DNA from 2 places in the Aquincola agrisoli genome. Region 1 is predicted to be linked to the other one. Evidence: riboswitches for the same ligand, from Rfam matches in the RefSeq annotation. Region 1 holds a riboswitch; the other holds the start of a gene.

Region 1 (14,369 bases):
CCGCCTCGGTCAGGCGCACCGGGCGTGTATTCCGCTGAATGAGCTGAACTTCCAGTTCCTCTTCCAGCATCTGGATCTGACGACTCAGCGGCGGTTGAGCAATGTGCATCTGCTCCGCCGCACGCGTGAAGTTCCTGGTTGTGGCTACCGCCACGAAATAACGGAGTTGACGCAGGTCCATAAGGGAAAACCATGCCTTCCACCGCAGATTAAGCGCTAAGTGCTTGTTTTACCGGGGAAAACAAGCGAAGCATACCTACAGGGTATTGCATCAGATGAATTCGGTGTTGGCTCGCAATCCGCTGCAGTCGTTCAATACGACCCATGCAACATATTGCCTACCAACAAGCCGGCACCGGCGCCGTCGTCATCGATCGCGTCGAGACGATGCTGGTCGATTTGCCGACGATCCGTCCGCACAAGCTCTCGATGGCCGTCATGAACGGCCAGACGTTGATGCTCGTGCGCATCCGCTGTTCGGACGGCACGGTGGGTATCGGCGAAGGCACGACGATCGGCGGCCTTGCCTACGGTGCCGAGTCCCCTGAGGGGATGAAGCTGGCCATCGACACCTACTTCGCGCCGCAGCTCGTGGGTGCGGATGCGAACCGGGTGCCCGCGCTGATGGGCCGCCTGAACAACGCCATCCGCGACAACCGTTTCGCCAAGTGCGCTGTCGAAACCGCGCTGTTCGACGCGCTGGGGCATCGCACCGGCCTACCTGTTTCCGAGCTGCTGGGTGGCCGGTTGCGTGATCGGCTGCCCGTCGCCTGGACCCTGGCTTCCGGCGATACCGGCCGCGACATCGAAGAAGCGCAGCGCATGCTGCAACTGCGCCGACACCAGATTTTCAAGCTCAAGATCGGCCGCCGTGCCGTGCGTGAAGACGTGGCGCACGTCGCCGCCATCAAGAAGGCGCTGGGCGACCTCGCCTCGGTGCGCGTCGATGTGAACATGGCCTGGAGCGAACTGGAAGCCCAACACGGGCTGGCCGGACTGGTGGACGCCGGCTGTGAGCTGGTCGAGCAACCGGTAGCCCGTGCCGACGCGCTTGCGCGGCTCACAGGCAAGTACCCGATCGCGGTGATGGCCGACGAGTCCCTCGTGGGACCGGAGAGCGCCTTCGCGTTGGCCCGTGCGGCGGGCGCCAACGTGTTCGCCATCAAGACCGAACAGTCTGGCGGCCTGCAGGCCGCCCAGCGCGTGGCGGCCATTGCGGATGCGGCGCGCATCGAGTTGTACGGCGGCACGATGCTGGAAGGGGCGGTCGGCACGATCGCTTCGGCCCATGCGTTCTCGACCTTCCGCGAATTGCGTTGGGGCACCGAGCTGTTCGGCCCGCTGCTGCTGACCGAGGAAATCCTGGCCCAGCCGCTCGACTACCGGGACTTCCACCTGACCGTGCCGGCCTTGCCCGGCCTGGGCATCACGCTGGACGAGGACCGTGTCCAGCATTTCCGCCGTGACCGCACCCGCACGACTGTCGGGCCGGTCGCGACTTCACTGAGCTGACGGGGGCCACGCCGCCGTGCGACCCGCAGAGATTCACTTCCAGCCAAGCCACCCTACGGAGACAGCCATGAGCGTTCACATCTTCAATACCACCGAAGTGCAGGACTTCCTGCGCCTGGCCAGCGGCCTGGACCAGGAGGGGGGTAGTCCCCGGATCAAGACGATCGTCCACCGGATCTTGACCGACCTGTTCAAGGCCATCGAAGACCTGGACATCACCTCCGACGAGTACTGGGCCGGCATCGCCTACTTCAACCAACTCGGCGCGCGCAGCGAGGCCGGCCTGCTGTCGCCGGGCCTGGGCCTGGACCGGTACTTCGACATGCGTATGGATGCACAGGACGCGGCACTGGGTATCGAGAACGGTACGCCGCGCACCATCGAAGGTCCGCTGTATGTGGCGGGCGCGCCGGTGGAGCAGGGCTTCGCGCGGCTGGACGACGGCAGCGACAAGGCCGGCCACCTCCTCGTCATGCACGGCACGGTCTATGGCGCCAACGGCGAACCGGTACCCGATGCCAAGGTCGAGGTGTGGCATGCCAACACCAAGGGCTTCTACTCGCACTTCGACCCCACGGGTGAACAACAGCCGTTCAACATGCGCCGCACCATCGTGACCGACGCACAGGGCCGCTACAAGTTCCAGAGCATCGTGCCCGTCGGCTACGGCTGCCCGCCCGATGGCCCGACGCAGGCGCTGCTCAACCAGCTGGGCCGCCACGGCAACCGCCCGGCGCACATCCACTTCTTCGTGACCGCCGAAGGGCACCGCAAGCTGACCACGCAGATCAACATCGACGGCGACCCGTTGGTGTACGACGACTTCGCCTACGCCACGCGCGAAGGGCTGGTGCCGCCACTGGTCGAGCGCACGGACGCGGCCAGCATCCAGGCCCATGGGCTGAGCGGGCCGTTCGCGGAGATTGTGTTCGACATCCGGCTGAGCGCCCTGGTCAACGGCGTCGACAACCAGATCGTCGACCGGCCACGCCTGGCCGCCTGAGCGCCCGCGTGCTGCAGCGCAGGCCGCCGCAGCCCTGGTCAGCCCGTCATCCCGCTGGTTCCATACCGCGACTTGCGTCGTGGGGGATGACCTCACCCTGAAGGGAACATCACCATGAACACGACCGCAACCACCGACAAGTATGGCGACGTCGAACAACTGCTGGACAGCGCCTTGCAAGACGACAAGGCCGCCGGGGTCTTCCGCTGCCGCCGCGACATCTTCACCGACCCTGCGCTGTTCGAGCTGGAGATGAAGCACATCTTCGAGAGCAACTGGGTCTACCTGGCGCACGAGAGCCAGATCCCCGAGATCAACGACTACTTCACCACCACCATCGGCCGCCAGCCCATCGTCATCACGCGCAGCAAGGACGGCAAGCTCAACGCGGTGATCAACGCCTGTGCCCACCGCGGCGCCATGCTGTGCCGCAAGAAGCACGGCAACAAGGGCAGCTTCACCTGCCCGTTCCACGGCTGGACGTTCAACAACGGCGGCAAGCTGCTCAAGGTCAAGGACGAGAAGACCTCCGAGTACCCCATCCAGTTCAACAAGGAAGGCTCGCACGACCTGAAGAAGGTGGCGCGCTTCGAGAGCTACAAGGGCTTCCTGTTCGGCAGCCTCAATGCCGACGTGCAGTCGCTCGACGAGTACCTGGGCGAAACCAAGGTCATCATCGACCAGATCGTCGACCAGGCACCCGACGGGCTGGAGGTGCTGCGTGGCAACTCCACCTACACCTACGACGGCAACTGGAAGCTGCAGATGGAGAACGGCAGCGACGGCTACCACGTCAGCTCCGTGCACTGGAACTACGCCGCCACGATGGGCCGCCGCGCCGCCGGCGGGACCAAGGCCGTGGACGCCGCCGGCTGGAGCAAGAGCGTGGGCGGTGTCTACGGCTTCGAGAACGGCCACATCCTCCTGTGGACCAAGACGATGAACCCCGAGGTGCGCCCGGTCTACAGCCGCCGCGATGAGCTGAAGGAGCGACTGGGCGAAAGCAAGGCCGAGTTCATCGTCAGCCAGACGCGCAACCTGTGCCTGTACCCCAACGTCTACCTGATGGACCAGTTCTCCACGCAGATCCGCGTGACGCGGCCCATCAGCGTGGACAAGACCGAGATCACCATCTACTGCTTCGCGCCCAAGGGCGAGAGCGCGGAAGACCGTGCCGTGCGCATCCGCCAGTACGAGGACTTCTTCAACGTGTCCGGCATGGGCACGGCCGACGATCTGGAGGAGTTCCGTTCCTGCCAGACCGGTTACGCCGGCAAGGCAGCGCCCTGGAACGACCTGAGCCGTGGCGCGCCGCTGTGGATCGAAGGGCCTGACGAGAACGCCAGGAAGATGGGCATGAAGCCCCTGATCAGCGGCGAGCGCAGTGAAGACGAAGGCCTGTTCGTCTGCCAGCACGACTACTGGGCCAAGGCCATGCGCAAGGGTGTGCAGCAGGAACGCAAAGGAGAGCAGGCATGAGCACCAACCACGACGCCATCTGCGCCTTCCTGTACCGCGAAGTACGCCACCTGGACGACCGCGAGTTCGAGCAATGGCTCCAGCTCTATGCGCTCGATGCCGAGTACTGGATGCCGGCCTGGGACGACGACGACCAGCTCACCGACGACCCGCACAGCCAGATCTCGCTCATCTACTACCCCAACCGCAATGGGCTGGAAGACCGCGTTTTCCGCATCAAGACCGAGCGCTCCAGCGCGTCCATGCCCGAGCCGCGTACCAACCACATGCTGACCAATGTGGAAGTGCTGGCCGAGCGCAGCGACGAGGTGGACGTCCGCTACAACTTCCACACGCTGAGCCACCGCTACAAGAAGACCGACCACTACTTCGGCACCGTCTTCGCCACGCTGCGCAAGGGCGGTGACGCGGGCTACCTGTTCGCCCGCAAGAAGGTCGTCCTCAAGGACGACTACATCAGCCAGGTCGTCGACATCTACCACCTCTGAGATTTGGGGGAGACACACGATGAACAAGTACCGCATCGCCCTGAACTTCGAAGACGGCGTGACCCGCTTCGTCGACTGCGGCGCCAACGAGAAGGTGCTGGACGCGGCCTTCCGCAACCGCATCAACCTGCCGATGGATTGCTCCGACGGCGTGTGCGGCACCTGCAAGTGCCGCGCAGAGGCCGGCCGCTACGACCTCGGCGACGACTACATCGAAGACGCGCTGACACAGGACGAGGCCGACGAAGGCCTGGTGCTGACCTGCCAGATGATCCCCAAGTCGGACTGCGTGATCTCGGTCCCCGTGCCGTCGACAGCCTGCAAGACCGGCACCGCGCACTTCGCGGCCGCGGTCGGTGAGGTGACGGCGTTCGCCGACGCGGCCTACGAGCTGGTGCTGGATGTTCCGGCGGAGGCCCCCGTGTTCCTGCCCGGCCAGTACGTGAACATCGACGTGCCGGGCAGCGGGCAGCACCGCTCCTACTCGTTCAGCTCCGCGCCGGGCAACAAGCGCATGACGTTCATGGTCAAGCAGGTGCCTGGTGGGCTGATGAGCAGCTGGCTCGGCGCTGCCACGGCCGGTCAGCCGCTGCAGATGACCGGCCCGTTGGGTAGCTTCTACCTGCGGGCCGTCACACGGCCGCTGCTGTTCCTGGCGGGCGGCACGGGGCTGGCACCGTTCCTGTCCATGCTGGAAGTGCTGGCAGAGCAAGGCACGCAGCAGCCCGTGCACCTGATCTACGGCGTCACGCGCGATCAGGATCTGGTGATGGTCGACCGGCTGGCGGCGTACGCCCGCCGCATTCCCGGCTTCACCTACGGCACCTGCGTGGCCGACCCGCAGACCACGCATCCGCAGCAGGGCTATGTGACCCAGCACATGCCTGCGCAAGCACTGCACGGCGGCAACGTCGATGTGTACCTGTGTGGCCCGCCGCCGATGGTGGACGCCGTGCAGAAGTACTTCAAGGCAGAGGCCATCACGCCTGCCAGCTTCCATTACGAGAAGTTCACGCCCAACCAGGCGGTGGCCACATGAGCACCGCACAACGCTTTCAGGACAAGGTCGTGCTGGTGACCGGCGCGGCCCAGGGCATCGGGCAAGGTGTGGCGCTGCGCATCGGGGCCGAAGGCGGCCAGGTGCTGGCCGTGGACCGCTCGGACATCGTTGACGAGGTGGTCGCACAGATCCGCGAGGCCGGTGGCGAAGCCGCTTCGGCGCACGCCGATCTCGAAACCTATGCCGGCGCGCAACACGCCGTGGCGCAATGCCTGGCGCAGTTCGGCCGCATCGACGTGCTGGTCAACAACGTGGGCGGCACCATCTGGGCCAAGCCCTACGAGCACTACGAAGAGCAGCAGATAGAGGCCGAGGTCCGTCGCTCGCTGTTCCCCACGCTGTGGTGCTGCCGTGCGGTGCTGCCGCACATGGTGGAGCGGCAGCGTGGTGTGATCGTCAACGTGTCGTCGGTGGCCACACGCGGCGTGCACCGCGCGCCGTACTCGGCGGCCAAGGGCGGCGTGAACGCGCTGACCGCGTCGCTGGCCATGGAACACGCCCGCAACGGCATCCGCATCAACGCCACGGCCCCCGGTGGCACCGACGCGCCACCGCGGCGCGTGCCGCGTAACCAGGCGCCAGCGAGCCAACCGACCGCCACCGAGACGGCCTGGTACCAGGGCGTCGTCGACCAGACCAAGAATTCCAGCTTGATGCACCGCTACGGGACGATAGCCGAGCAGGTGGCCCCGATCCTGTTCTTCGCGTCCGACGAGTCCTCGTACGTTACCGGCTCGGTGCTGGCAGTTGCCGGTGGCGACCTGGGCTGAGCAGACAAGTCCACGGAGACAAACATGAAGCACATCGACCTGCACAAGCTGGCGGACGAAGCCAGGTTCAACGGCTTCCATCGGGGCATCCTGCTCTGGTGCGCCCTGATCATCATCTTCGACGGCTACGACCTGGCCGTCGCCGGCATCGCCTTGCCGTCGATCATGAAGGAGATGGGCGTGAGCCCCACCAACGCGGGTTTCATGGTCAGTTCGGCGTTGTTCGGCATGATGTTCGGCGCCATCTTCCTTGGCACGATCGCCGACCGCATCGGCCGCCGCCGCGCGATCGCGATCTGCATCGCGCTGTTCAGCCTGTTCACCGCGGCGGCCGGACTCACGAGCGACCCGGTCACCTTCAGCGTCATGCGATTCCTGGCCGGGCTGGGCATCGGCGGCGTGATGCCGAACGTGGTCGCGCAGATGACGGAGTATTCGCCACGCAAGATCCGCAGCACCATGGTCACGCTGATGTTCAGCGGCTATGCAGTGGGCGGCATGCTGGCGGCCGTGGTGGGCAAGGGCTTGCTCGAACGCTACGGATGGCAGTCGGTGTTCCTGGCCGCCGGCCTGCCGGTGTTGCTGATCCCGGTAATCCTGAGGTCCGTGCCCGAGTCCATGCCCTTCCTGATCAAGACGGGGCAGAACGCCAGGTTGCAGACCATCGCCGGTCGGCTGGACCCGAGCTACCGTCCGCAGCCGGGTGACTCCTTCGACCTGGCGAAGCAGGACCGTGATGCGGGCGCGCCCATCGGAAAGCTGTTCCAGCACGGCCGGGGCTTCAGCACCATCATGTTCTGGATCGCCTTCTTCATGTGCCTGTTCATGGTCTACGCGCTCAGCTCCTGGCTCACCAAGCTGATGGCCGGTGCCGGCTATACGTTGGGCTCGGCGCTGACCTTCGTGCTGGTGCTGAACTTCGGCGGCATGTTCGGTGCCATCGGCGGCGGCTGGCTGGCTGACGGCTTCCACATCAAGTACGTGCTGGTGGGTATGTACTTGCTGGCAGCGGTGTCGATCACATTGCTTGGCTACCCCATGCCACAACCCGCCCTGTTCGTGCTGGTTGGCCTGGCAGGCGCGTCAACGATCGGCACGCAGATCGTGACCTACGCCTACGTGGGCCAGTACTATCCGATGGCGATGCGCTCCACCGGCATCGGGTGGGCCTCGGGCGTCGGGCGCAGCGGTGCCATCCTCGCACCCATCATGATTGGCAGCTTGGTGGCAATGGGCTTGCCGCTGGAGAGCAACTTCCTAGCGATCGGCTTGCCGGCAGTGGTTGCAGCAGTTGCGGTGTGCTGCATCCAGCATGGGCGTTCTGCACAGGCGCACGGCGCAGCCACCTCCATGGCACCACTGGCCAGCGGTGTCGCCGGCAAGTGACAGAGCGTTCAGTGGCCATGCTGTGGTGCCAAGCTTAATCGACTAAATTGCCGTCGAACGCCCGCAGTGGCGTGGCGCACGCAAATTCGGGTCGAACGAACGGAGACTTGTTGTCGACGCAGGCTCCCTCCAGGTACTCGGCGTACACGAGATCGCCGTTCGAGATGGCCAAGCCCCTGGGTTTCTCTTGCTTCTGCGGGGGCCTGTCTCGCACCGCCACTTTCATGTAGCTTGTCCAGATTGGCAGTGCAAGCGTTCCACCCGTCGCCTGCCTCCCGAGGCTTCGCGGTTGGTCATACCCCACCCACACAACCGAGGCCACCCCACCAGCGTAGCCCGCAAACCACGCGTCGCGAGCGTCGTTGGAGGTGCCCGTCTTGCCAGCTATGTCTGGGCGGTTCAGCACCGCTGCGCGCCGGCCAGTGCCATGACGCACGGTGTCTCGCAACAAGCTGTCCATGACGTATGCGTTGCGCGGTGAGATCACTGCAACGCCAGGTTGGGGACGCGCTTTATAGAGGGTGTCCCCATGTCGCTCCGTCACCGAGCTGATGAGTATTGGCGGCACCCAGTGGCCGCTGTTAGCGAACACAGCGTAAGCCTGCGTGAGCTGAAGCGGCGTTGTAGAACCCGCACCCAAGGCAAGGGGAAGGCGCGAAGGGTTGCGCTCGGGAAGGAAGCCGAAACGCGTTGAAAACTCGCTGACGTAGCCTACGCCAGCAGCCTCCATCAAGTTGACTGCGACTAGATTCTTGGAGCGAACTAAGCCGCGACGCGCATCGATGAAGCCCTCGTAGTGGTTACCGTAGTTTCGCGGGCTCCAAGCCTTCCGTCCACGTACCTCCGGCGTGACCACACGCCGGGAATCGTCGACGGCGGTCCCGGGAAAGTAACCCTTTTCCAGAGCCGCCGAAAAGACGAACGGTTTGAAGGTTGAGCCGGGCTGCCTTTCGGCTTGCACAGCGTGGTCGAACCTGTTCCGCGCGAAATCGAACCCGCCCGTTAACGCGAGAATCTCTCCTGTCTTGACGTCCATGGAGACCAACGCCCCCTCCATTCCAGGAACCTCGGTCAGCCGCCATCCGCCATCGCCGCGCGCTGTCACACGAACGATGGCACCGGGCGCGATTTTTCGTTTTGTGAAGGTGGTTCCCAGTAGAGCGGCTCGTGCACTGGCATCAAGCGACCTTGTTTCCACGTGCACGTCGCTGCCGTCACGCAGGCGAGCGTGAATGCCACGTTGCGGCGACGCCCTCACCACTACCGCTGCGCGCAAATCTTTGCTATCCGGCCACGGTGCGAGCAGGCGACGCAGGGTGCCGGCATCTTCGTTGAGTGGCGGCAGTTCAATGTGCCCTTCCGGTCCGCCATAGCCTCGAGCTTCCTGCGCGCGAAGCAAGCCGGCACGCAGCTCCCGATTGGCCGCGCGTTGTGCCTCGGGGCTGATGGTTGTCACCACGTCCAGGCCGATGACGTAGGCGTCCTCCCCGAAGCGATCCACCATCAACTTCCGCGCCTGCTCCACGGCGAACGCCGCGTCTGCGTTCGCGCCTTCGGATTTGGGCCGAAGGACAAGATCCTCCGCAAGCGCCGCCTCAAGTTCAGCCGTGTCGAGGTGGCCGAGTTCGTGCATGCGCCGAAGGATGTAATGCTGGCGCGCCGTGGCGCGCTCCCGATTGGCCACAGGGTTGTAAGCTGACGGGGCCTTTGGCAGGCCAGCCAACATGGCAGCTTCAGCGACGGACAGTTGGTCCAGGGTCTTGTCAAAGTACACGGACGAGGCGGCGGCAAAGCCGTAGGCCCGTTCACCAAGGTAAACCTGATTCATGTACAACTCCAGCAACTTGTCCTTGCTGTACGTCGACTCAAGTTTGTACGCCAACATGATCTCCGTCAGCTTGCGCGAGTACGTCTTCACGCGGCTGAGAAAGAAGAGGCGAGCAACTTGCATTGTGATCGTGCTGCCGCCCTGCGCGTGCTCACCAGCGCGAAAGTTGCTGAGCATGGCGCGGGTGAGTCCGGTGAAGTCGACCGCCCCATGCTCATAGAAATTAGCGTCTTCGATTGCAAGCAGCGCCTGCTTTAATCGAGCCGGCATATCCTCGATGGCGACCAGTTCGCGGCGCTCCTGGCCGTACTCCGCCAACAGCGAACCGTCACGTGCGTAAATACGCATAGGCAGTGCCGGCTGGTAGTCGGCCAAAAGAAGAACGGAGGGCAATTGCGTCCATAGACCGTGCAACACGTAAGCGCTGCCTAGGCTGAAGCTGACCATGGCCCCAAGCAGAACGCCGGCAGCCGCTCGCAGGAACGGGCTGGACTTGAGACGAGAACGCAAGGCAGGGCAGTAGGGGTGCGACAACACTTACTCCCACCGTTGCTGGTACGAGAACGTGGGCAGCCTCCACCCTCTCCCTATCGCAAGCATTCGAAGCGTCAGACCCACCGCGAAGCTCGACACGGTACTGACCGTCTCGCCAAGACCGAGGGCATCGAGGCCCAAGAACAGGCAACACACAACAACCGACACGCTGGCATAGAGCTCGCGTTGGAACACCACGGGCACGTGGTTGCACAACACATCGCGCAGCACCCCGCCACAGATGCCGGTGATCATTCCCGACATGATGACCAGAGGTATTGAATAGCCCAGGCGCAACGCGACTTCACACCCGATCAGCGAAAACGCGACAAGTCCCATCGCGTCAACCACAAGAAACAAGCGCCGAAGCTTGTGCATGTGCCGAGCAATCAACGTGGTCAATAAGCCTGCGGCGATGACAAGACCGACGTACTCTGGATGCTGAGTCCAACCAATTGGAAAGCGGCCCAAGATCACGTCTCTGACCGTGCCGCCCCCCAGCGCAGTGACGAATGCGATGACAGCAACACCGAAAACGTCCATGTTTCGCCGGCCAGCGGCCAGGGCTCCGGACATGCCTTCGGCAACGATGGCGACGAGGTAGATGAACGTCAACATGCCTGCACCTGAAATGGTGACGAGCAAGGTGCGCCGCCAGAGGCGAGTGGAAAGAACAGCACAGGAAATCCAGACAGGGTCGCCCGCGCCTGACGCGCGGCCGAAAACGCCTCTCCCCCTGTCCTTTTACCTGAGAGTTTGAGCTGCCAATGCAGCTTGCCCCTTCGGTGGGCCTCGGAGCGCAGGTCACGCGCCGGGCCGCTCTCCAGTCGGCGATGTTCTGCTGCGGTCCTGCTACCTGAGCGATGATGGGAGCTTGCGCCTTCGGTGGAGGCGCTACGGCCCCGCTCTCCCGCAGAGAGCATCCATTGTAGGCTAGAGCGACAGCCGTGGACGTCGCTAGTGCAGCGCGCCGCTCCGTTCTGTACGTAACCCGCAGCGGTCGCCAAGGCGGCTTTGCCCTGTCCAGATGAACGGCTCGGGAGTGACGAACCGCGGATGGCGCTCCAGCCATTTCTTCGACCACCTCTCGCAGTCGCTGCTCAACGGCGCCTGCCGCAGCGGCAGCGACGCGGCGGCTACGATCACGAGGCACTGGTCAAGAAGTGCCGGCCCGTGAACCCTCCCGTACACCGCTACACAGAGCTTCCGACATGGCCCATTCGACCCTCTACCGCCAATTCGCCACCCAGCCCGAGATCGACGCCCAGTACAACACCAGCACCGGCGTCACCGACCCGGCCGCCGAGCTGCGGCACTACGTCGACCGCAGCCGCCTCGCGCGTGAGACGCTGCGCTGCACCCTCGACGTGCCCTTCGGCCCCACGCTGGCCGAAACGCTCGACATCTTCCCGGCCGCGCAGCCCGGCGCACCGGTGTTCGTCTTCATCCACGGCGGCTACTGGCGCGCGCTGTCGTCGAAGGAATTCAGCTGCGTCGCGCTCGGGCTGCAAGCCCTGGGCATCACCACCGTGGTGACGAACTACGAGCTGTGCCCCTACGTGTCGATGGACGAGGTGGTGCGGCAAACGCGCGCCGCGCTGGCCTGGGTGCTGCGCCACATCGGCGAACATGGCGGCGACCCCACGCGCGTGGCGATCGGCGGCCATTCGGCCGGCGGCCACCTCACCGCGATGAGCCTGCAGACGCGCTGGGCCGAGGATTACGGCCTGCCCACCGATCCCTTCGTGGGTGCGGTGCTGGTCAGCGGCCTGTTCGACCTGCAGCCGCTGCGCTACAGCTACCTGCAGCCGCTGATCCAGCTCGACGACGGCGTCATCCGCCGCAACTCGCCCGCCTTCAACGTACGGCCCTGCGCCACGCCGGCGCTCATCAGCTGGGGCGGCGCGGAGTCGCCCGAGTTCGAACGCCAGTCGCGGCTGTACGCCGAGGCGTGGCAGCGCGCCGGCAACCCCGGCGAGCTGCTTTCGCAGCCCGGCGCGCACCACTTCTCCGCGATCCACGGTTTCGAGGACCCGGCCAGCCCGCTGTGCCGCTGGATCGCCCAACGCCTCGGGGTGGCCTGACGCCCGAACAGGCCGGCCCGGGGCTCACCGCAGCACCACCATGCAAGACACCCAACGCATCGTCGCCGAGGAAGGCGCCCAGCTCGATTTCAGCCGCTCGATGAGCTACGGCGACTACCTGCAGCTCGACCGCATCCTGAATGCGCAGCAACCGCTGTCACCCGCGCACGACGAGATGCTCTTCATCGTGCAGCACCAGACCAGCGAGCTGTGGATGAAGCTGATGCTGCACGAGCTGCACGCGGCGTTGGGCTGCATCGCCGAGGAACGCATGGCGCCAGCCTTCAAGATGCTGGCGCGGGTGAGCCGCATCATGGAGCAGCTCGTCAGCGCCTGGACGGTGCTGGCAACGATGACGCCGCCCGAGTACACCGCCATGCGGCCTTACCTGGCGCAATCCAGCGGCTTCCAGAGCGCGCAGTACCGCTGCATCGAGTTCATGCTCGGCAACAAGAACGCCGCGATGCTCAAGCCGCACGCGCACCGGCCCGAGCTGCTGGCGATGGTGGAAGCGGCCTGGCAGGCGCCTTCGCTGTACGACGAGGCGCTGCGCCTGCTGGCCCGCCGCGGGCTGCCAGTGCCTGCCGGCCACCTCGACCGCGACTGGACGCAGCCCTACCAGGCGAGCGACGAGGTGGAGCAGGCCTGGCTCACGGTCTACCGCGACCCCGAGCATTACTGGGACCTGTACCAGCTCGGCGAGAAGCTCACCGACCTCGAAGACGCCTTCCGCCTCTGGCGCTTCCGCCACGTCACCACGGTCGAGCGTGTCATCGGCTTCAAGCGCGGCACCGGCGGCACCGGCGGCGTGAGCTACCTGCGCAAGATGCTCGACGTGGTGCTGTTCCCGGAGCTTTGGCGGCTGCGGACGGATTTGTAGGCTGGGCCCTGGCTCAACATCCGAGACAATCAGGCGCCGATGCCAGCGCCGACGTCTTCAGTGGCCTGCTGCTGGCTGGTTGCCACGGCGATCTCCGCCGACTTCTCGCCATCCGTTCGAACTGCAGACACAGCCATGCGTCTCCTGCACTACCTTGAGATCGAAAACTTCAAGCGCTTCGGCGAACGGCAGCGCATCGAACTGGACCACCCCGCAGTGCTCATCGGCCCCAACAACTGCGGCAAGACCAGTGCCATCCAGGCCCTGGCGTTGTGGGCGCAGGCTGTACGAACATGGTTCGACGTGCGCCGCGACTCGTCCGCCAAGGAGCGGACGGCCACCTCGCTGAACAGACTGAACATCGTCGCTGTGCCGGTACAGCGCACCCGCTTCTTCTGGCACAACACCAATGTGCGCAGAGGCAACAAGGACATCCCCCTGGTCATCACCGTAGGCGTGGAGTTCAGGGGGGACATTCGGGCGTTGCCCATGCGATTCCGCAACCAGGGCGACGAACTGGTGTATTGCACGCCCGATGCGGCCGTAGCTACCGACCTCGATCTGATCGCGCATGCCGCCGGCCTGAAGGTCGAACTCCTATACCCGATGTCCGGCCTCGATACCGAGGAACCGATCCTGCAGCCCGGCCGCGTGGACGTACTGCTTGGCCAGGGACGCACGGCGGACGTGCTGCGCAACCTGTGCCTTTCCGTCGTGAAGTCGTCTGCCGAAGACTGGCGCCGTATCGTGGCGCTGATGCGGCGCTTGTTTAACGTCGAGCTGGACACACCGCTCGAAACGGCGCGCGGCAGCATTGCTTTGCAGTACAGGCAGCCGGGCGTCAAGGAGATGCTTGACGTGTCGTCGGCCGGCCGTGGATTTCTGCAGATGCTGCTGGTGTTCGCGTACCTCTACTCTCACAAGCGCAGCGTGCTGCTGGTGGATGAGCCGGACGCCCACCTGGAGATACTCAGGCAAAAGCAGGTGTATGTGCTGCTGCGCGACATCGCCAGCGAGAACGGCTCGCAGGTTGTGATGGTGACGCACTCCGAAGTCATCCTGGACGAAGCGCTGGACAACAACTTGACGCTGCTCCTCGAAGGCCGCGCGGACGACCTGGCACAGAAGAAGGACATCCGGAATAGCCTTAAGCATTTCGGTGCCGAACACTACGTCAAAGCCCGAGAGCGGGGCTACGTTCTGTACGTAGAAGGCGGCACGGATGTGGACATGTTGCGGGCGCTCGCCGAGCGCTTGGGCCATCCAGTGGCAGCGCTCTGGGACGAGCGGATCAACTCGTTCTATGTGCAGAACAACTACCCTCTGCAGGATGTCGCAGCCGAGT
Region 2 (14,369 bases), on a different contig from region 1:
CCCGAAGCTGGCGGGCAGTAGCTGGCCCAGCGTGTAGCGCGCACGCAGCGTCCCCGGGTCGCCCGAGAGCACCGGTGCGTCGGCCGCGCCGAACTCGCGCAGCTTCTGGCGGCAGCCGCCGCAGGGCGTGACCGGCTCCGGGCTGTCGGCGATGACGGCGGCGGCCTGCACGTGCCGCCCGCCCGCCATCACGAGGTGCGCCAGCGCCACCGCCTCGGCGCACAGGCCTTCGGGGTAGGCCGCGTTCTCGATGTTGGCGCCGGCATGCACGCGGCCCTGCTCGTCCAGCAGCGCGGCGCCGACGGCGAAGCGCGAGTACGGCGCATGCGCCCGGCCGCGCGCCTCGCGGGCCGCTGCCAGCAGGCGCGCTTCGGTGTCAGGCGGCAGGTTCATGTCAGTTGCCGCCCGGCCGCCCGAAGGCACTGACGCGCCCCTCGGGGGCCGCGAACGAAGTGAGCTGGGGGTCGTTTCATCAGCACCTCATCCCCACGATGCGCTGCCGGGCTGCAGCACCACGTCCGAGCGCGGCTGCGCCACGCAGGGCAGCACGCAGCCGTCGCGCCGCTCGTCGGCGCTCAGCCCCGGCCAGTCGATCACGTAGTGCACCTCGCCTTCGATCAGCCGCGACAGGCAGGCGCGGCAGGTGCCGTTGCGGCAGGCGCTGCGCAGCGGCAGGCCGGCCTGCAGCGCGGCCGCGAGCAGCGTTTGCGTGGACAGGGCGGCATAACGCGGGCCGGCCGGTGCCAGCTGCACCGTGTGGCAGCGCGGCAGCGGCGCGGGATCGTCTGCAGGCGGCATGGGTCGGACGGCAAAGGAGGGCGGCCAGTGTAGGACCGGCACTTCGCAACAAGTTGTTCCAGCAGCTCAGGTCGGCCATTGCGGCGTCGATATGAGGCGGATGTCGATGGGTGAGACCGCTCCCGCACCGCTGGAAAACGCCGTGCCGCCTGCGCTGATGCCGGGCCGCACGCCTGATCCTGCGCGTTCGCTGCCGCGCACGCCCATCGCCTCGCCCTTCCGCCGGTTCGGCGCCCAGCCGATCTACCGCGTGATCGAGATCACCCGCGATCCCGGCGGCCGCCTGCACCTGCAGGGCCACATCTGGCATACGGACCTCGACCGCCTGCGCCGCTTCGGCCGGGCGCTGGCGGCCAACTCGGCATCGCACCGCGTGGTGATCGCCGACAGCCGCGGCGAACTGGTGGAGGAGCTGGCCCTGGCCGGCCCCGACCAGCGGCAGCCGCTGTGGAACGACTGGCAGCAGATCCCGCTGCCCCCGCCGCCGCCGCGGTCGCCGTACGCGACCCGCGTCGCCGCGCCCCTGGGCCGGCCGCCCGTGGCCGAGCCGCCCCCGCCGCGATCCCCGCTGGCGGCGCCCCCGCCGGCGCCCGCCGCTGCACCGGGTGTGCAGGCCGCACCGGCAGCAGCGCCGGCGGCCGCCGTGCCGCCGCGCGACCTGCCCCGCCTGTCCTCCGACATTCCCGGCGCACAGCCCCCCCCGGGGCCGGGCACGGACGGCTGACCGGCGCCCGCCGCGGCGCAGCGGCACCGCGAGCGGGTACAAAGCGCGGTGCGCGCGCCATCCCGGCGGCGCCCAGGAGCGACCGCATGACGAAGGTGTACGCATGACCCGCCCCGGCGCGCCCGAGGCCGCGCTCGACCCGCTGCTGACGGGCCACTGCAAGGGCTACCCGACCACCGCGGCGCCGCGGCGTGCCAGCGAGCTGGCCGAGGCCGGCTGGAACGTCCTGGCCGGCGACCTGCCCCTGCCGCTGGCGGTGATCAAGCGCACGGCGCTCGAGCACAACCTGGCCTGGATGCAGCGGCAGGTTCGGCAGTGGGGCATCGACCTCGCGCCCCACGGCAAGACGACGATGTCGCCGCAGCTGTTCCGCCGACAGCTCGATGCCGGCGCCTGGGGCCTCACCTTCGCCACCGTCACGCAGCTCGCGGTCGGCGTGGCGGCCGGGGTGCGCCGTGCGGTGCTCGCCAACCAGGTGTTCGACGACGGCGACCTGGCGGGCCTCCAGTCGCTGCTGCAGGCGCACGAGGGCCTGCGCGTGGTGTTTCTCGTCGATTCGCTGGCGCAGCTGGCGCTGATCGAGGCCTGGGCCGCCGCGCGTCCCGGCAGCCGGCGGTTCGAGGTGATGCTTGAGATCGGCGTCGACGGCGGACGCACCGGCTGCCGCACGCACGCGCAGGCGCTGGCGCTGGCCGCCGCGCTGCATGCCAGCCCGGCGGTCAGCCTCGTGGGCATCGAGTGCTACGAAGGCCTGGGCGCCCAGGGGCGCAGCGAGGCAGACGCGCCTTATGCACACGCCCTGATGGACCGCGTCGATGCCATCGCGGGCCACTGCGACCAGGCCGGGCTCTTCGAGGCGCCGGAGGTGCTGGTGTCGGCGGGCGGCTCCGCGATCTTCGACCTCGTGGCGGGCCGCCTGAAGCCGGCGCTGGCGCGCCCGGTGCGCGGCCTCCTGCGCTCGGGCTGCTACGTCACCCACGACCACGGCTTCTACAAGCGCATGGTGGACGCGGTGAACCGGCGCTGCGGCTGCGCCGACGGACTGCGCCCGGCGCTGGAGGTGTGGGCCGCCGTGCAGTCGCGGCCCGAGCCCGGGCTGGCGATCCTGGCCGCCGGCCGGCGCGATGTCTCGTTCGACATCGAGATGCCCATTCCCTGGGGCCGGGCCGCGCGGGGGGCGCGCAGGCCGCAGGCGGCGCCCGCCAGCTGGCGCGTCACGGCGCTCAACGACCAGCATGCCTACCTGCGCTGGGATGCAGCCGACGAGGCGGCGGCGCCAGCGGTCGGCGAGCGGGTGGGGCTGGGCATCTCGCATCCCTGCACCACGTTCGACAAGTGGCACTGGATGCCGATCGTCGAGGACGACTACCGCGTGACGGGCGCCGTCACGATGCACTTCTAGCCGCGCCGCCGCCGGGCGGCGGGCGTCAGCGTTGCAGGAAGCCGCGGAGGTTGGCGATCAGCCGGGCCCCCAGCCCTGCGGGCACCGGCGGGGCGGGCGGACGCACCGGGCGGGCGCGGGCGGCGGCCCCGCCCGCGGCGAGCACGGGGGCGGGGGCGTCCGCCGGCGCCGAAGGCGCGGCCACCGGCGTCTGCGCTGCGCCGGCCGCAGCGGCCGCGAGGGTCGCGTGGTCGCGGGTGACGTAGCCGACCGCGGTCCACTCGCGCAGCATCAGGCACCAGGGGCGCGCCTCATCGGCGGCAAGGGCAGGCACTGCCATGGACACCGGGCCGGTGGACGCCTGGCCCGGCAGCGTGCCCAACGGGGCCGACGCCAGGCAGCGGCCTTCGAACGGCCCGCCGCGGTACGGCGCGGCCAGCAGCCAGAGTTCCAGCGCCAGGGTGCCGCTCAGGTTGTCCGGTGGCCGGGGGTTGTGGACCCGTTCGGCCAGCAGCGTCAGGCCTCCGTCGGGGCCGCGCGTGAGGGTGACGCCGTGCAGCCGGGGCTGGACGAAGCGCTCGGGCTGCCCGAAGGCCGCCCGGTCGTGCACCACGGCCCGGCCGTCGGGGCGGGCCGCGGCCAGCCGCAGCTCCATCGTGTACGGGCCGGTGCCGGCCGGCGGCAGCGCCGTCACGTAGCCTTCCACGCACAAGGGCTCGCCATGGGTGTGCAGGGGCACCGCCACCGGCAGCGCCGCGACGAGCGTGCCGGCCTCCGCGCCGCTGCCGCCGGCCGGCGTCGCCCACAGCTGCAGGCTCCAGCTGCCGGCGTCGGCCGCCGTGGGGGCCCAGTCGATCTCGGCGTTGAGGCAGGCGGTGTCGCCATCCACCCGGTACCCGAAGGCCCCGACGATCCGGGCCGATGGGATCGAAGCCGCAGCGGCCTGCGCGGCCGGGTGGGGGGCTTCGGATCCGGCGGAGGGCGTCATGCCGGCAGGTCCGCTCAGCGCGGCCGGCGGGTGCGCGCGAAGCCCGCCGCGCCGAGCGCGAGCGCCGCCAGCGCCAGGCTGCCCGGCTCCGGAATGGTGCCGCCGGGCGTTTCGGCCAGCTCGAAGCGCAGGTTGTCTATGTAGAACATCGGATCGAGTTCGGAGGTGATGTACAGCGTCGCCTCGCTGAAGCCGGCGAGATCCTCGAGGCCCACGAAGGAGGCGCTCGTGCCGGTGCCGTAGAGCAGCTCGCCGCCGGCCGCCTCGATGAAGAACTCGGTGCCGTTGGAGAATTGGTCCATGCCCAGGCGGACGATCGGGTTCGCGAAGCTCAGCGTGATCCATGCCGAGGAGGCCGGCGGCAGGGCATGGTTGTGGTTGCTCGCCCCCTGGCTGCCGAACGCGGCCTGCGCGGCAGCGCTGTTGTCCGTGTACATCAGGCCGCCCGTCACCGTGACGCCCTGCGCGGCGTAGAGGTTCCCGACCAGCAGCTGGTCGCTCAGCGCATTGAAGTCGATCACCGTGGAGGGGCCGAACGCCCCGAGCCCGACGGCCACCGGCGCCGCCATCGCAGGAGAAGCTGCTGCCGCGATCGCGGCCAGCGCCAGGGTCGACGTGAGATTTTTTATCACTGGCATCACCTTGGTGCGGGGGTTGCAAAGGGTGCCCATACTACGCAAGAAAAGGGCCGCACCGCATGACGGGCCGTCAACTTCCGGCCGGCAGCCGCAGCTCGACGGCCAGCCCCGGCGCCGCGTGGTGGAAGCTCAGCGTGCCGCCGTGCGCCTCGGCGACCAGCCGGCACAGGTACAGGCCGAGCCCGACGCCGCCGCTGCGCCGCAGGCGCGCGCCGTCGGTGCGGTAGAACGGCTCGGCCAGGCGGGCCAGCTGGTCGTCGCCGACGCCCGGGCCGCGGTCGCGCACCGTCAGGCAGACCGCGTCGAGGCCGTCGCGTCGCAGCGACAGCGTGACCGGCGCGCCGCCCGCGTGCCGTTGGGCATTGCCCAGCAGGTTGCGCAGCAGCAGGCGCAGCCGCGTGCGGTCGAGCGGCATCGGCGGCAGGCCGTCTTCGAGCGCCAGCGCGACGGTGCCCGGCGGCGCGTCGGCCGCGGCGTCGCGCACCAGCGCGGCCAGGTCGGTGGGCTCGGTCTGCAGCGCCGCATGGCCGGCCGCCAGGCGCTCGCTGTCGAGCAGGTCGGCGATCAGGTCGCGCATCTCGCCCAGGTCGCGCAGCAGGCCGTCGCGGGCGGGGCCGTCCTCGACCAGCTCGGCGTGCACGCGGGCGCGGGTCAGCGGGCTGCGCAGTTCGTGGCTGATGGCCAGCAGCAGCCCGCGCTTGGCTTCGAGCATGCGCTGCAGGTCGGCCGCCATCGTGTCGACCTGCCGCGCGAGCAGGCCCAGCTCGTCGCGCCGCTGCATCGCGATGGGCGTGGAGAAATCGCCCTGGCCGTAGCGCTGCACGCCGGCGCGGATGCCTTCGATCGGGCGCAGCAGCCGGCTGACGCCGCGCCAGGCGATCGCCACCAGCAGCAGCAGCACGCCGAGCGTGGCCCAGCCGAAGCCCCGTGCCCGCAGCTCGTGCGGCGGCTGCGCCAGGCGGAAGGTCACGCGGTGGCCGTCGGCGAGCACCCGGGTCTGCCAAGCGCCGCCGTCGTCGGCTTCCGCGCCGCGGCCGCGCCAGCGGCGCGCTTCGGCCGGGGGGCGGCCTGGGTCGGAATCCCACTGCACCGTGGGCCCGTCGATCCGGATGTGCAGCGGCAGCCGTGCCGCCATCGCGGCGGCCTTGTCGATGGAGGGGGGCGTGCCGAGGTCGGCCACCGCGAGGTCCAGGTAGTGCTTGGCGAGCGGGCGCGCGTAATCGCGCCAGCCGCCGCGCATCACCTGCTGCATGCCCACGACGAAGACCACCACGGTGGCCAGTGCCAGCAGCACGAAGAGCCCGACCAGCCGCCAGCGCAGCGAGTACGACAGCCGCGCCCGTGCACCCTGCCAGCGGCTGCGCCAGCGCGGTGCGCGTGTGCCGCCGGGGGGAACGCTCACGGCCGCCCGCCGGCGAAGGCGTAGCCGACGCCGCGCAGCGTCTTGATGCAGTCCAGCGGCTCCAGCTTCTTGCGCAGCCGGCTCACGAGGATGTCGACGGCGCGGGTGAAGAGGTCTTCGGCGGCCTGGCCGCGCAACCGCTCGAGGATCTCGTCGCGATGGAAGACCTTCTGCGGCTCGCGCGCCAGCAGCACCAGCAGCTCGAATTCCGTGCCGGTGAGCTCCACCGGCAGCTCGCCGCGCAGCACCTGGCGGCGGTCGAGGTCGATCACCAGGCCGTCGAAGCGCAGCACACGGCCATCGGCAGCCGGCACGGGCGCCGCGGCCGTGCCGCGGTCGCCGCTGCGGCGCCACACCGTCTGCAGCCGCGCGAGCAGTTCGCGCGGCTCGAAGGGCTTGGGCAGGTAGTCGTCGGCGCCGAGCTCGAGGCCGATCACCCGGTCCATCACGTCGCCGCGCGCCGTCAGCATCACGATGGGCACGTCGCTTTCATGGCGGATCGTGCGGCACAGCGCGAAGCCGTCCATCTCCGGCAGCATCACGTCGAGGATGGCGGCGTCGAAGCGCCCGGCGCGCAGCAGCGCGAGCCCGGCGCTGGGCGTGGTGGCCGCCTGCAGCTCGCAGTCGAAACGGCGGAAGAAGGCCGCCAGCGGAGCGGCCAGTTGCTCGTCGTCGTCGATCAGCAGCAGGCGGCGCATGGGGCGGGGGCGTGTGTCAGCCGCGCGGTCCGTGGCCCGGCCCGTGGCCGCGGCCGCCGCGGCGCGCCATGAACTCGCGCACCTTCTGCTGCTGCTCCGGGCGCAGGCTGTCGTAGAAGTCCGCCATCGCGGCGATGACGGCCGGGCTGGCCGCCTGGAGGGCCTGCGCCTTCTCCTGCACCAGCGACTGCGCACGGGCGCGGTCGAAGGTGCTGCCCGCCACCAGCGCCTGCATCTCGGCGCGCGGGTGGGTGGTGCCGCCCATCACCGCCTGGCGCTGCGCCTGCAGCGTGCTGGCGAGGGTGTCGAGCTTGGCCTTCTGCGCGGCGTCGAGCTCGAGCTTGGCGGCCACGCGCTCGACCATCCGGGCGCGGTGCTTCGCGCGGTCTTCGGGGCTGTGCTGCGCCCAGCCGCCGTGGCCTTCGAAGCGGTGCGAGCAGGCGGCCAGACCGCCGAAGAGGACGCTGGCGCCGAAGACGCCGACGAGGGTGCGTTGGATCCAGGCTTTCATCTGTGGCTCATCGAGGAAGTTGCGATGGGGCCATGGTGTCCGCCGATCAGGGACGTGTCCTTTCGGCACGGTATCGGCGTGTTGCGTTTCTTTTCAACGGGAACGGCCGCGCCGTCGCCGGGGCCGTTCAGCCGATCTTCTTCAACCCGTCGCGAAAGCGCGCGGCGTTGCCCACGTAGTGCCGGGCGCTGCGCTCGAGCCCGGCGATCTGCTCGGGCGACAGCGTCTTCACCGCCTTGGCGGGGCTGCCGATGATCATCGAGCCGTCGGGGAACTCCTTGCCCTCGGTGACCAGCGAGCCGGCGCCCACCAGGCAGCCCTTGCCGATCTTCGCGCCGTTGAGCACCACGGCGCCGATGCCCACCAGCGAGCCGTCGCCGATGGTGCAGCCGTGCAGCATCACCATGTGGCCGATGGTCACGTTGTCGCCGATCGTCAGCGGCTTGCCGGGGTCGGAGTGCAGCACGCTGTTCTCCTGGATGTTGCTGTTGCGGCCGATGCGCACCGTGTCCGCGCTGTCGCCCCGGACCACCGAGCCGAACCACACGCTGGCGCCTTCGTCCAGCGTGACGTTGCCGATCACCTGGGCGCTGTCGGCCACCCAGGCGGTGCTCGCAATGCGGGGCCGGAGGTCGTCGAGTTCATAGATGGCCATTCGGCATGCTCCTGTCACGAGGCCCACGCCCCGATCACGCCATCCTAGCTGCGCCTCGCGCGCGGCAGGACCCAGCAAAAGCCGCGGATCCGGCTGCGCCGGTCCGCTGGCGAACGGCCCCCTCGGGGGGTAGCGAGCGCCAGCGAGCTTGGGGGCTCAATACAACACGCGGCACCGGATCGTGCCAGGCACGCTGCAGAGCTGGCTCAACGCGGCATCGCTGGTGGCGCTGTCGACGTCGATCACCACGTAGCCGACCTCGTCGTTGGTGCGCAGGTACTGCGCGGCGATGTTGATGCCGGCCTGCGAGAAGCGTTCGTTCACATGGGCCAGCACGCCCGGCACGTTGCGGTGGATGTGCAGCAGCCGGCTGCGGCCGGTGTGCTCGGGCAGCGCCACCTCGGGGAAGTTGACGGCCGAGACGGTGGAGCCGTTGTTGCTGTAGCGGATCAGCTTGGCCGCCACCTCGCGGCCGATGTTGGCCTGCGCCTCGGCGGTGGAGCCGCCGATGTGCGGCGTGAGGATCACGTTCTCGAACCGCGTGAGCGGCGACTCGAACACCGCGTCGTTGCCCTTGGGCTCGACCGGGAACACGTCGATCGCCGCGCCGGCGAGGTGCTTGCGCGCCAGCGCGTCGGCCAGCGCGTCGATGTCGACCACCGTGCCGCGCGACGCATTGATCAGATGGCTGCCCGGCTTCATGCGGGCGAGCTGCGCCGCGCCGATCAGGTCCTTCGTGCCCTCGGTCTCCGGCACGTGCAGCGTCACCACGTCGGCGGCGGCGAGCAGCTCGTCGAGCGACGCGAGCTGGCGCGCGTTGCCCAGCGTGAGCTTGGCCTCGATGTCGTGGAACACCACCTGCATGCCGAGCTGCTCGGCGAGCACGCCGATCTGCGTGCCGATGTGGCCGTAGCCGACGATGCCCAGCGTCTTGCCGCGCACCTCGTAGGAGCCGGCGGCGCTCTTGTCCCAGCCGCCGCGGTGCTGCTGCGCGTTCTTCTGCGGGATGCCGCGCATCAGCAGGATGGTCTCGGCCAGCACCAGCTCGGCCACGCTGCGGGTGTTGGAGAACGGCGCGTTGAACACCGGCACGCCCTGGCGCATCGCGGCCAGCAGGTCGACCTGGTTGGTGCCGATGCAGAAGCAGCCCACGGCGGCCAGCTTGGGCGCCTGCGCCAGCACCTCGGCGGTGAGGTTGGTGCGCGAGCGGATCCCGAGGAAGTGCGCGTCGCGGATCGTCTCGACCAGCGCATCGCCCGACAGCGCCTTGGGCGACGTGACGATCTGCGTGTAGCCGTCGGACTGCAGCGCCTCCACCGCCGTGGCGTGGATGCCCTCGAGCAGCACGAACTTGAGCTTGTCCTTGGCGACGGAAAGGCGCTGTGTCATCGGTGAATGCGGTTCGGAAAGGGGGCCGTGATTGTGGGCAATGGTGCTTGACTGCGCCGCCGGTGGGGCCATGCGGCCTTAGCCGTTGCGCTTGATCGTCAGCGGCCCGAAGGACTGGCAGTTGGGCATCATCGAGATCGCGTTGATCGTCACGTGCGGCGGACGCGAGGCGAGCCAGTGCACCGTCTCGGCGATGTCCTCGGCCGTCAGCGGCTGCGTGCCGGCATAGACCGACGCCGCCTTGGTGTCGTCGCCGTTGAAGCGCACGTTGGAGAACTCGGTGCCGCCCACCAGGCCGGGCTCGACGCAGGTGGCGCGCACGCCGGTGCCCACCAGGTCGGCGTTCAGGTTGTGGGTGAACTGGTGCACGAAGGCCTTGGTGGCGCCATAGACGTTGCCGCCCGGGTAGGGCACCTCGCCGGCGATGGAGCCGATGTTGATCACGCTGCCGCGCCGGCGGGCCACCATGCCGGGCAGCACGGCCCGCGTCACGTTGGCGAGGCCCGCGCAGTTGGTCGCGATCATGCGCTCCCAGTCGTCCATCTCGGCCTGGTGGGCCGGCGCGAGGCCGAGCGCGAGGCCCGCGTTGTTGACGAGCACGTCGATCTCGGCGAACTCGGCCGGCAGCGCGGCCAGGGCCGCGGCGGTGGCCGGACGGTCGGTCACGTCGAGCGGCAGGGCCAGCACGCGGCCCGGGTGGCGCGCGGCCAGCGCCTCGAGCCGCTCGACGCGGCGGGCGGCGGCGATGACGCGGGCGCCATCGGCCAGGAAGCGCTCGGCGATGGCCAGGCCGAAACCGGCGCTGGCGCCGGTGACGAGTACGGTGGTCATGGGCAGGTCCTCGGAATGCGGTTGCGCCGCACTGTAAAGCGGGCGCCGCGGGGCGGGCGTCAGCGCGGCGTGGGCAGCCGGGTGCGCATGCGCCCGAGCAGCCCGGCCAGCTGCGCACGTTCGTCCTCGGTGAAGCCGGCGACCAGCGAGGCCGCCAGGCGCTTGCGATGCCGGTTCATCGTGCGGTTCGCGGCCTTGCCCGCCTCGGTGAGGCTGAGCCGCCAGCAGCGGCCGTCGAGCGGGTCGGCTTGCCGCTGCAGCAGGCCGGACTGCACCAGGTGCGCCACCATCCGCGTGACCTGGGCCTTGTCCCGGCCGGTCTCCAGCACGAGCTGCTGCTGGGTGAGGCCGCTGCCGGCCGCCACGATGGCGAGCAGCCGCAGCTCCAGCGGGCTCGCGGCGATGCCCTGCTCGCGCAGCGCCTGCTGCATCCAGGCGCGATAGCCGCCGAAGAGGCTGATCACGGGTTCCAGCAGGTCGTCGTCGGGGCTCGGCGTGGCGGGCATGAGGGCGTCTCCGTGGGGCTTCTTGTACCGGACGAGCCCGCATCATATAGAGGGCATACCGTTGATGTGATCAACCAATTGCCCTGCCGAACCACGCGCGAGCGTCAGGCGCCGCGCAGCGCGAACCGCCCGCCGGCGCCGGGTTCGTCCATGCCGCAGAACGCGAAGTCCACCTCCGGCCTCTGGCCGCCGACGATGTCGGCGATCGCGCGGCCCGAGCCGCACGAATGCGTCCAGCCGAGCGTGCCGTGGCCGGTGTTGAGGAAGAGGTTGTCGATCTTCGAGCGGCCGATGTAGGGCACGTTCGACGGCGTGGCCGGACGCAGCCCGGTCCAGAAGCGGGCGTTGCGGCCGTCCGTCATGCCCGGGAACAGCTCGCGGGTGCGGCGCACGATGGCCTCGCAGCGCACCAGGTTCAGGCTGGTGTCGTAGCCGTTGAGTTCGGCGGTGCCGGCGATGCGCAGGCGGTTGCCCAGGCGCGAGAAGACGAGCTTGTACTCGTCGTCCGTCAGCGACACGGTGTAGGCCTGCGACGGGTCGATCACCGGCAGCGTGACCGAGTAGCCCTTGGCCGGGTAGATGCGCAGCGCGATGCCCAGCTGCCGCGCGAAGTCCGCGCTGAAGGAGCCCATGCAGAGCACGAAGCCGTCGGCCTCCAGGCGGCTGACGATGCCCTGCGCGTCCGCGACGCGCACGGCCGCCAGGCGCTGGCCCTCGCGCTCGACGCCGACGATGCGCGTGTCGTGGAGGAAACGCACGCCCGCGGCCTGCGCGTGCAGCGCCAGCGCCTGCGTGAAGGCGTGGGCGTCGCCCGACTCGTCGCTGGGGGTCATGCTGCCGCCGACGATCTTGTCGCGGCACTGCGCCAGCGCGGGTTCGATCTGCACGCATTCGTCGGCGGTCTTCATGTCGAGCTCGCAGCCGTGGTCGCGCATCACCTGCGCCGGCGCCTGCGCGGCGTCGAACTCCTTCTGGCTCGTGTAGAAGTGCAGGATGCCCTTCGCCAGGTGGTCGTAGGGCAGGGCGAGCTGCTGGCGCAGCTGCTGCAGCGTCGTGCGGCTGTAGAGCCCGAGGTTCACGATCTGGCGGATGTTGTGCCGGGTGCGTGCCGGCGTGCATTCACGCAGGAACTGCAGGCCCCACAGCCATTGCTGCGCGTCGGGCCGCAGCCGGAACAGCAGCGGCGCATCCTCGCGGGCGAGCCACTTCAGCACCTTCAGCGGTGCACCGGGGTTGGCCCACGGCTCGGCGTGGGAGACGGAGACCTGCCCGCCGTTGGCGAAGCTGGTCTCCAGGCCGGCAGCGGGCTGCCGGTCGACCACGGTCACCTCGTGGCCGGCCTGGCGCAGGAACCAAGCCGAAGTCACGCCGGTCACGCCGGCGCCAAGAACGATCACTTTCATCTGAACCTCTGGGTACGCATCGTCGGGAGGGAACGAGCGGTGACTGCCGCGCGCCGGGGCGTGCGGCCATCGGGCCTCTCGTGCCGCTCCCGCTGTCCTCGGTACCTGAGAGATTCCGCGGCGGCCCTTCACGGGCGGCGCGCGTTGCTCCTTCGGTGGAAGCCCCGGGGGGCTTCGCTCTCCAGCGTCGGCCAACTTCGGATTCAGTACGGAGCCTGAGCGTGCATGGGAGGTTGCGCCTTCGGCGGCATGCACGGGTGCATGCGCTCTCCTGAATCCAGCGGGCATTCTAGAGTTGCGATCGCCGCCGACGGCGTGTTGTCCGACACCCGGCCAGGGTCGCTTGCGGCGACACTCGCCCCCCGGACCGCCGTTGGCGGCTCGGGATCGACAAGGAGAAAACCATGAGTCGTACGTTGCTCGTGCTCGCCGTGCTGGCATTGACCGCCGGCTTCGCGCTGCTGAACTGGACCGCCTTCGCGACGCCCACGTCGCTGTACCTCGGCTTCACGACGGTCGAGGCGCCGCTGGGCCTGATCATGCTGGGCCTCGTCGCGCTGCTGAGCGTGGTGTTCGTGGTCTGGGCGATCTCGCTGCAGGCCACGCTGCTGATGGAGCAGCGCCGCCTCAACAAGGAACTGCAGGCGCAGCGCGCCCTGGCCGACACCGCCGAGGCGTCCCGCTTCACCGAGCTGCGCAGCTTCATCGCCGCGGAAACGCTGCGCATCGCGCAGTCCACCGAGCAGACCCGTGCCGCGCTGGTGCAGCGGATGGAGCAGTTCGAGGACCGCCAGCGCACGGCCTTCGAGCAGAGCGCCAACGCGGTGGCGGCCTCGCTGGGCGAACTCGAGGACCGGCTCGAGCGCGGCCAGGCGCTCACGAGCCCGGCCCTCGCCGACCGCTCCCGCTTCTGACACCGGCGTTCGCGCCGCAACCCGCCAGCCCCCGCCCGCCATGACCGCCCTGATCGCCGGACTGCTGTTGTTCCTCGGCCTGCACTCGGTGCGCATCTTCGCGCCGCAATGGCGCAGCCGGCAGATCGCCGCACGCGGCGAGAAGGCCTGGAAGGGCCTGTATTCGCTGGTGTCGCTCGCGGGGCTGGTACTGATCGTCTGGGGCTACGGCCAGACCCGCGCGGCACCGATGTGGCTGTGGGTGCCGCCGCTCGGCATGCGCCACGCGGCCGCGTTGCTCACGCTGCTGTCGTTCATCCTGATCGCGGCGGCCTACGTGCCGCGCAATGCGCTCAAGGCCCGGCTGCACCACCCGATGGTGCTGGGCGTCAAGGTCTGGGCCTTCGCCCACCTGCTGGCCAACGGCACCGTGGCCGACGTGTTGCTGTTCGGCAGCTTCCTGGCGTGGGCGATCGTGCTGTATGCCGTGTCGCGGCGGCGCGACCGCGCGGCGGGGGTGACCTACCCACCCGGCACGGCGGGCGGCACGCTCCGCGCCGTGGCGGCCGGTGCGGCGGCGTGGGCCGTGTTTGCGTTCTGGGCGCACGAGTGGCTGATCGGCATCGCCCCGCTCGGTTGACGGCAGGCGCCGGCCGGTGGTGATCGCCCAGCGCGGGGGATGGCGCACGGCGCTGCCGCGTGCGCTCGGCGTCCTGCTTGCGCTGCTGCTGCTGGGCTACGGCGCCGTCCTGGCCAAGCTGTGGTGGGGCCAGGAAGGGCTGATCTTCCAGCCGACCCCGCTGCCGGCCACCCACCGCTTCGCGCTGCCGGCGGACGTGCACGAGGTGTTCGTCGACGTGCCGGGGGCCCGTCTGAACGCGCTTCACCTGCGCCGGCCGGATCCGCAGGGGGTGGTGTTCTTCCTGCACGGCAACGCGGGCAACCTGGAGCGCTGGTTCGTCAACCTGGACTTCTACCGCGCGCTGAACGTCGACCTCTTCATGCCCGATTACCGGGGCTTCGGCAAGAGCACCGGGGCGATCGAAAGCGAGGCGCAGCTGCTGGCCGACGTGCAGGCCGCGTGGCAGGCCATCGCACCGGCCTATGAGGGCCGCCGCGTCGTGTTCGTGGGCCGGTCGCTGGGCACAGGGCTCGCGGCCTCGCTCGCGGCAGCGCTGCCGCCGGAGCGGCGGCCGGACGCCCTGGTGCTGATCTCCCCGTACCGCAGCATGGTCGCGATGGCGGCCGAGCAGTACCCGCTGGTGCCGTCGGTGCTGCTGCGCTATCCGCTGCAGACCGACCTGGCGCTGGTGCAGCTCGCGGGCTCGCGCACGCGGGTGCAACTGCTGCACGGCGACCGCGACGCGCTGATCCCGCTGGCGCACAGCGAAGCGCTGGCGAAGGCGCTGCCGGGCGTCACGCTGCAACGCATCGAAGGGGCAGGCCACGGTGACCTGCAGTCGTTCCCCGCCTACCTGGATGCACTGCGCGCGGCGATCCAGCCGCCGTAACCGGCCGCGGCCGCGTCACCGGGCGGCGCCGTACCGTTGCG

Evidence for each region. A riboswitch is a leader RNA that binds a small molecule or an ion and turns the genes downstream of it on or off. The one in region 1 is predicted to bind glycine.
Region 2: linked by a shared signal. The riboswitch ahead of V4F39_RS23535 (D-amino acid dehydrogenase) and the one ahead of V4F39_RS26755 (trimeric intracellular cation channel family protein) in region 1 are both predicted to bind glycine.

The regions. Positions count from the first base shown of each region.
Region 1 covers NZ_JAZIBG010000058.1:68,022-82,390, reverse strand. The annotation lists gene V4F39_RS26800 (LysR family transcriptional regulator) at 1-181, opposite strand, end outside; gene V4F39_RS26795 (muconate/chloromuconate family cycloisomerase) at 325-1,512, shown strand; gene catA (catechol 1,2-dioxygenase) at 1,580-2,515, shown strand; gene V4F39_RS26785 (Rieske 2Fe-2S domain-containing protein) at 2,630-3,994, shown strand; gene benB (benzoate 1,2-dioxygenase small subunit) at 3,991-4,482, shown strand; gene benC (benzoate 1,2-dioxygenase electron transfer component BenC) at 4,502-5,521, shown strand; gene benD (benzoate diol dehydrogenase BenD) at 5,518-6,312, shown strand; gene V4F39_RS26765 (MFS transporter) at 6,337-7,698, shown strand; gene V4F39_RS26760 (penicillin-binding protein 1A) at 7,733-9,973, opposite strand; gene V4F39_RS26755 (trimeric intracellular cation channel family protein) at 10,064-10,678, opposite strand; glycine riboswitch at 10,797-10,887, opposite strand; glycine riboswitch at 10,895-10,983, opposite strand; gene V4F39_RS26750 (alpha/beta hydrolase) at 11,272-12,144, shown strand; gene kynA (tryptophan 2,3-dioxygenase) at 12,185-13,024, shown strand; gene V4F39_RS26740 (ATP-dependent nuclease) at 13,160-14,369, shown strand, end outside.
Region 2 covers NZ_JAZIBG010000049.1:148,786-163,154, forward strand. The annotation lists gene cdd (cytidine deaminase) at 1-393, opposite strand, end outside; gene V4F39_RS23475 (2Fe-2S iron-sulfur cluster-binding protein) at 481-798, opposite strand; gene V4F39_RS23480 (hypothetical protein) at 905-1,522, shown strand; gene V4F39_RS23485 (alanine racemase) at 1,626-2,924, shown strand; gene V4F39_RS23490 (hypothetical protein) at 2,950-3,891, opposite strand; gene V4F39_RS23495 (PEP-CTERM sorting domain-containing protein) at 3,906-4,529, opposite strand; gene V4F39_RS23500 (sensor histidine kinase) at 4,600-5,931, opposite strand; gene V4F39_RS23505 (response regulator transcription factor) at 5,928-6,629, opposite strand; gene V4F39_RS23510 (Spy/CpxP family protein refolding chaperone) at 6,646-7,140, opposite strand; gene V4F39_RS23515 (gamma carbonic anhydrase family protein) at 7,268-7,795, opposite strand; gene serA (phosphoglycerate dehydrogenase) at 7,952-9,184, opposite strand; gene V4F39_RS23525 (SDR family NAD(P)-dependent oxidoreductase) at 9,263-10,015, opposite strand; gene V4F39_RS23530 (MarR family winged helix-turn-helix transcriptional regulator) at 10,075-10,521, opposite strand; gene V4F39_RS23535 (D-amino acid dehydrogenase) at 10,626-11,924, opposite strand; glycine riboswitch at 12,119-12,208, opposite strand; gene V4F39_RS23540 (LapA family protein) at 12,329-12,838, shown strand; gene V4F39_RS23545 (NnrU family protein) at 12,879-13,457, shown strand; gene V4F39_RS23550 (alpha/beta hydrolase) at 13,474-14,328, shown strand; gene V4F39_RS23555 (phosphatase PAP2 family protein) at 14,344-14,369, opposite strand, start outside.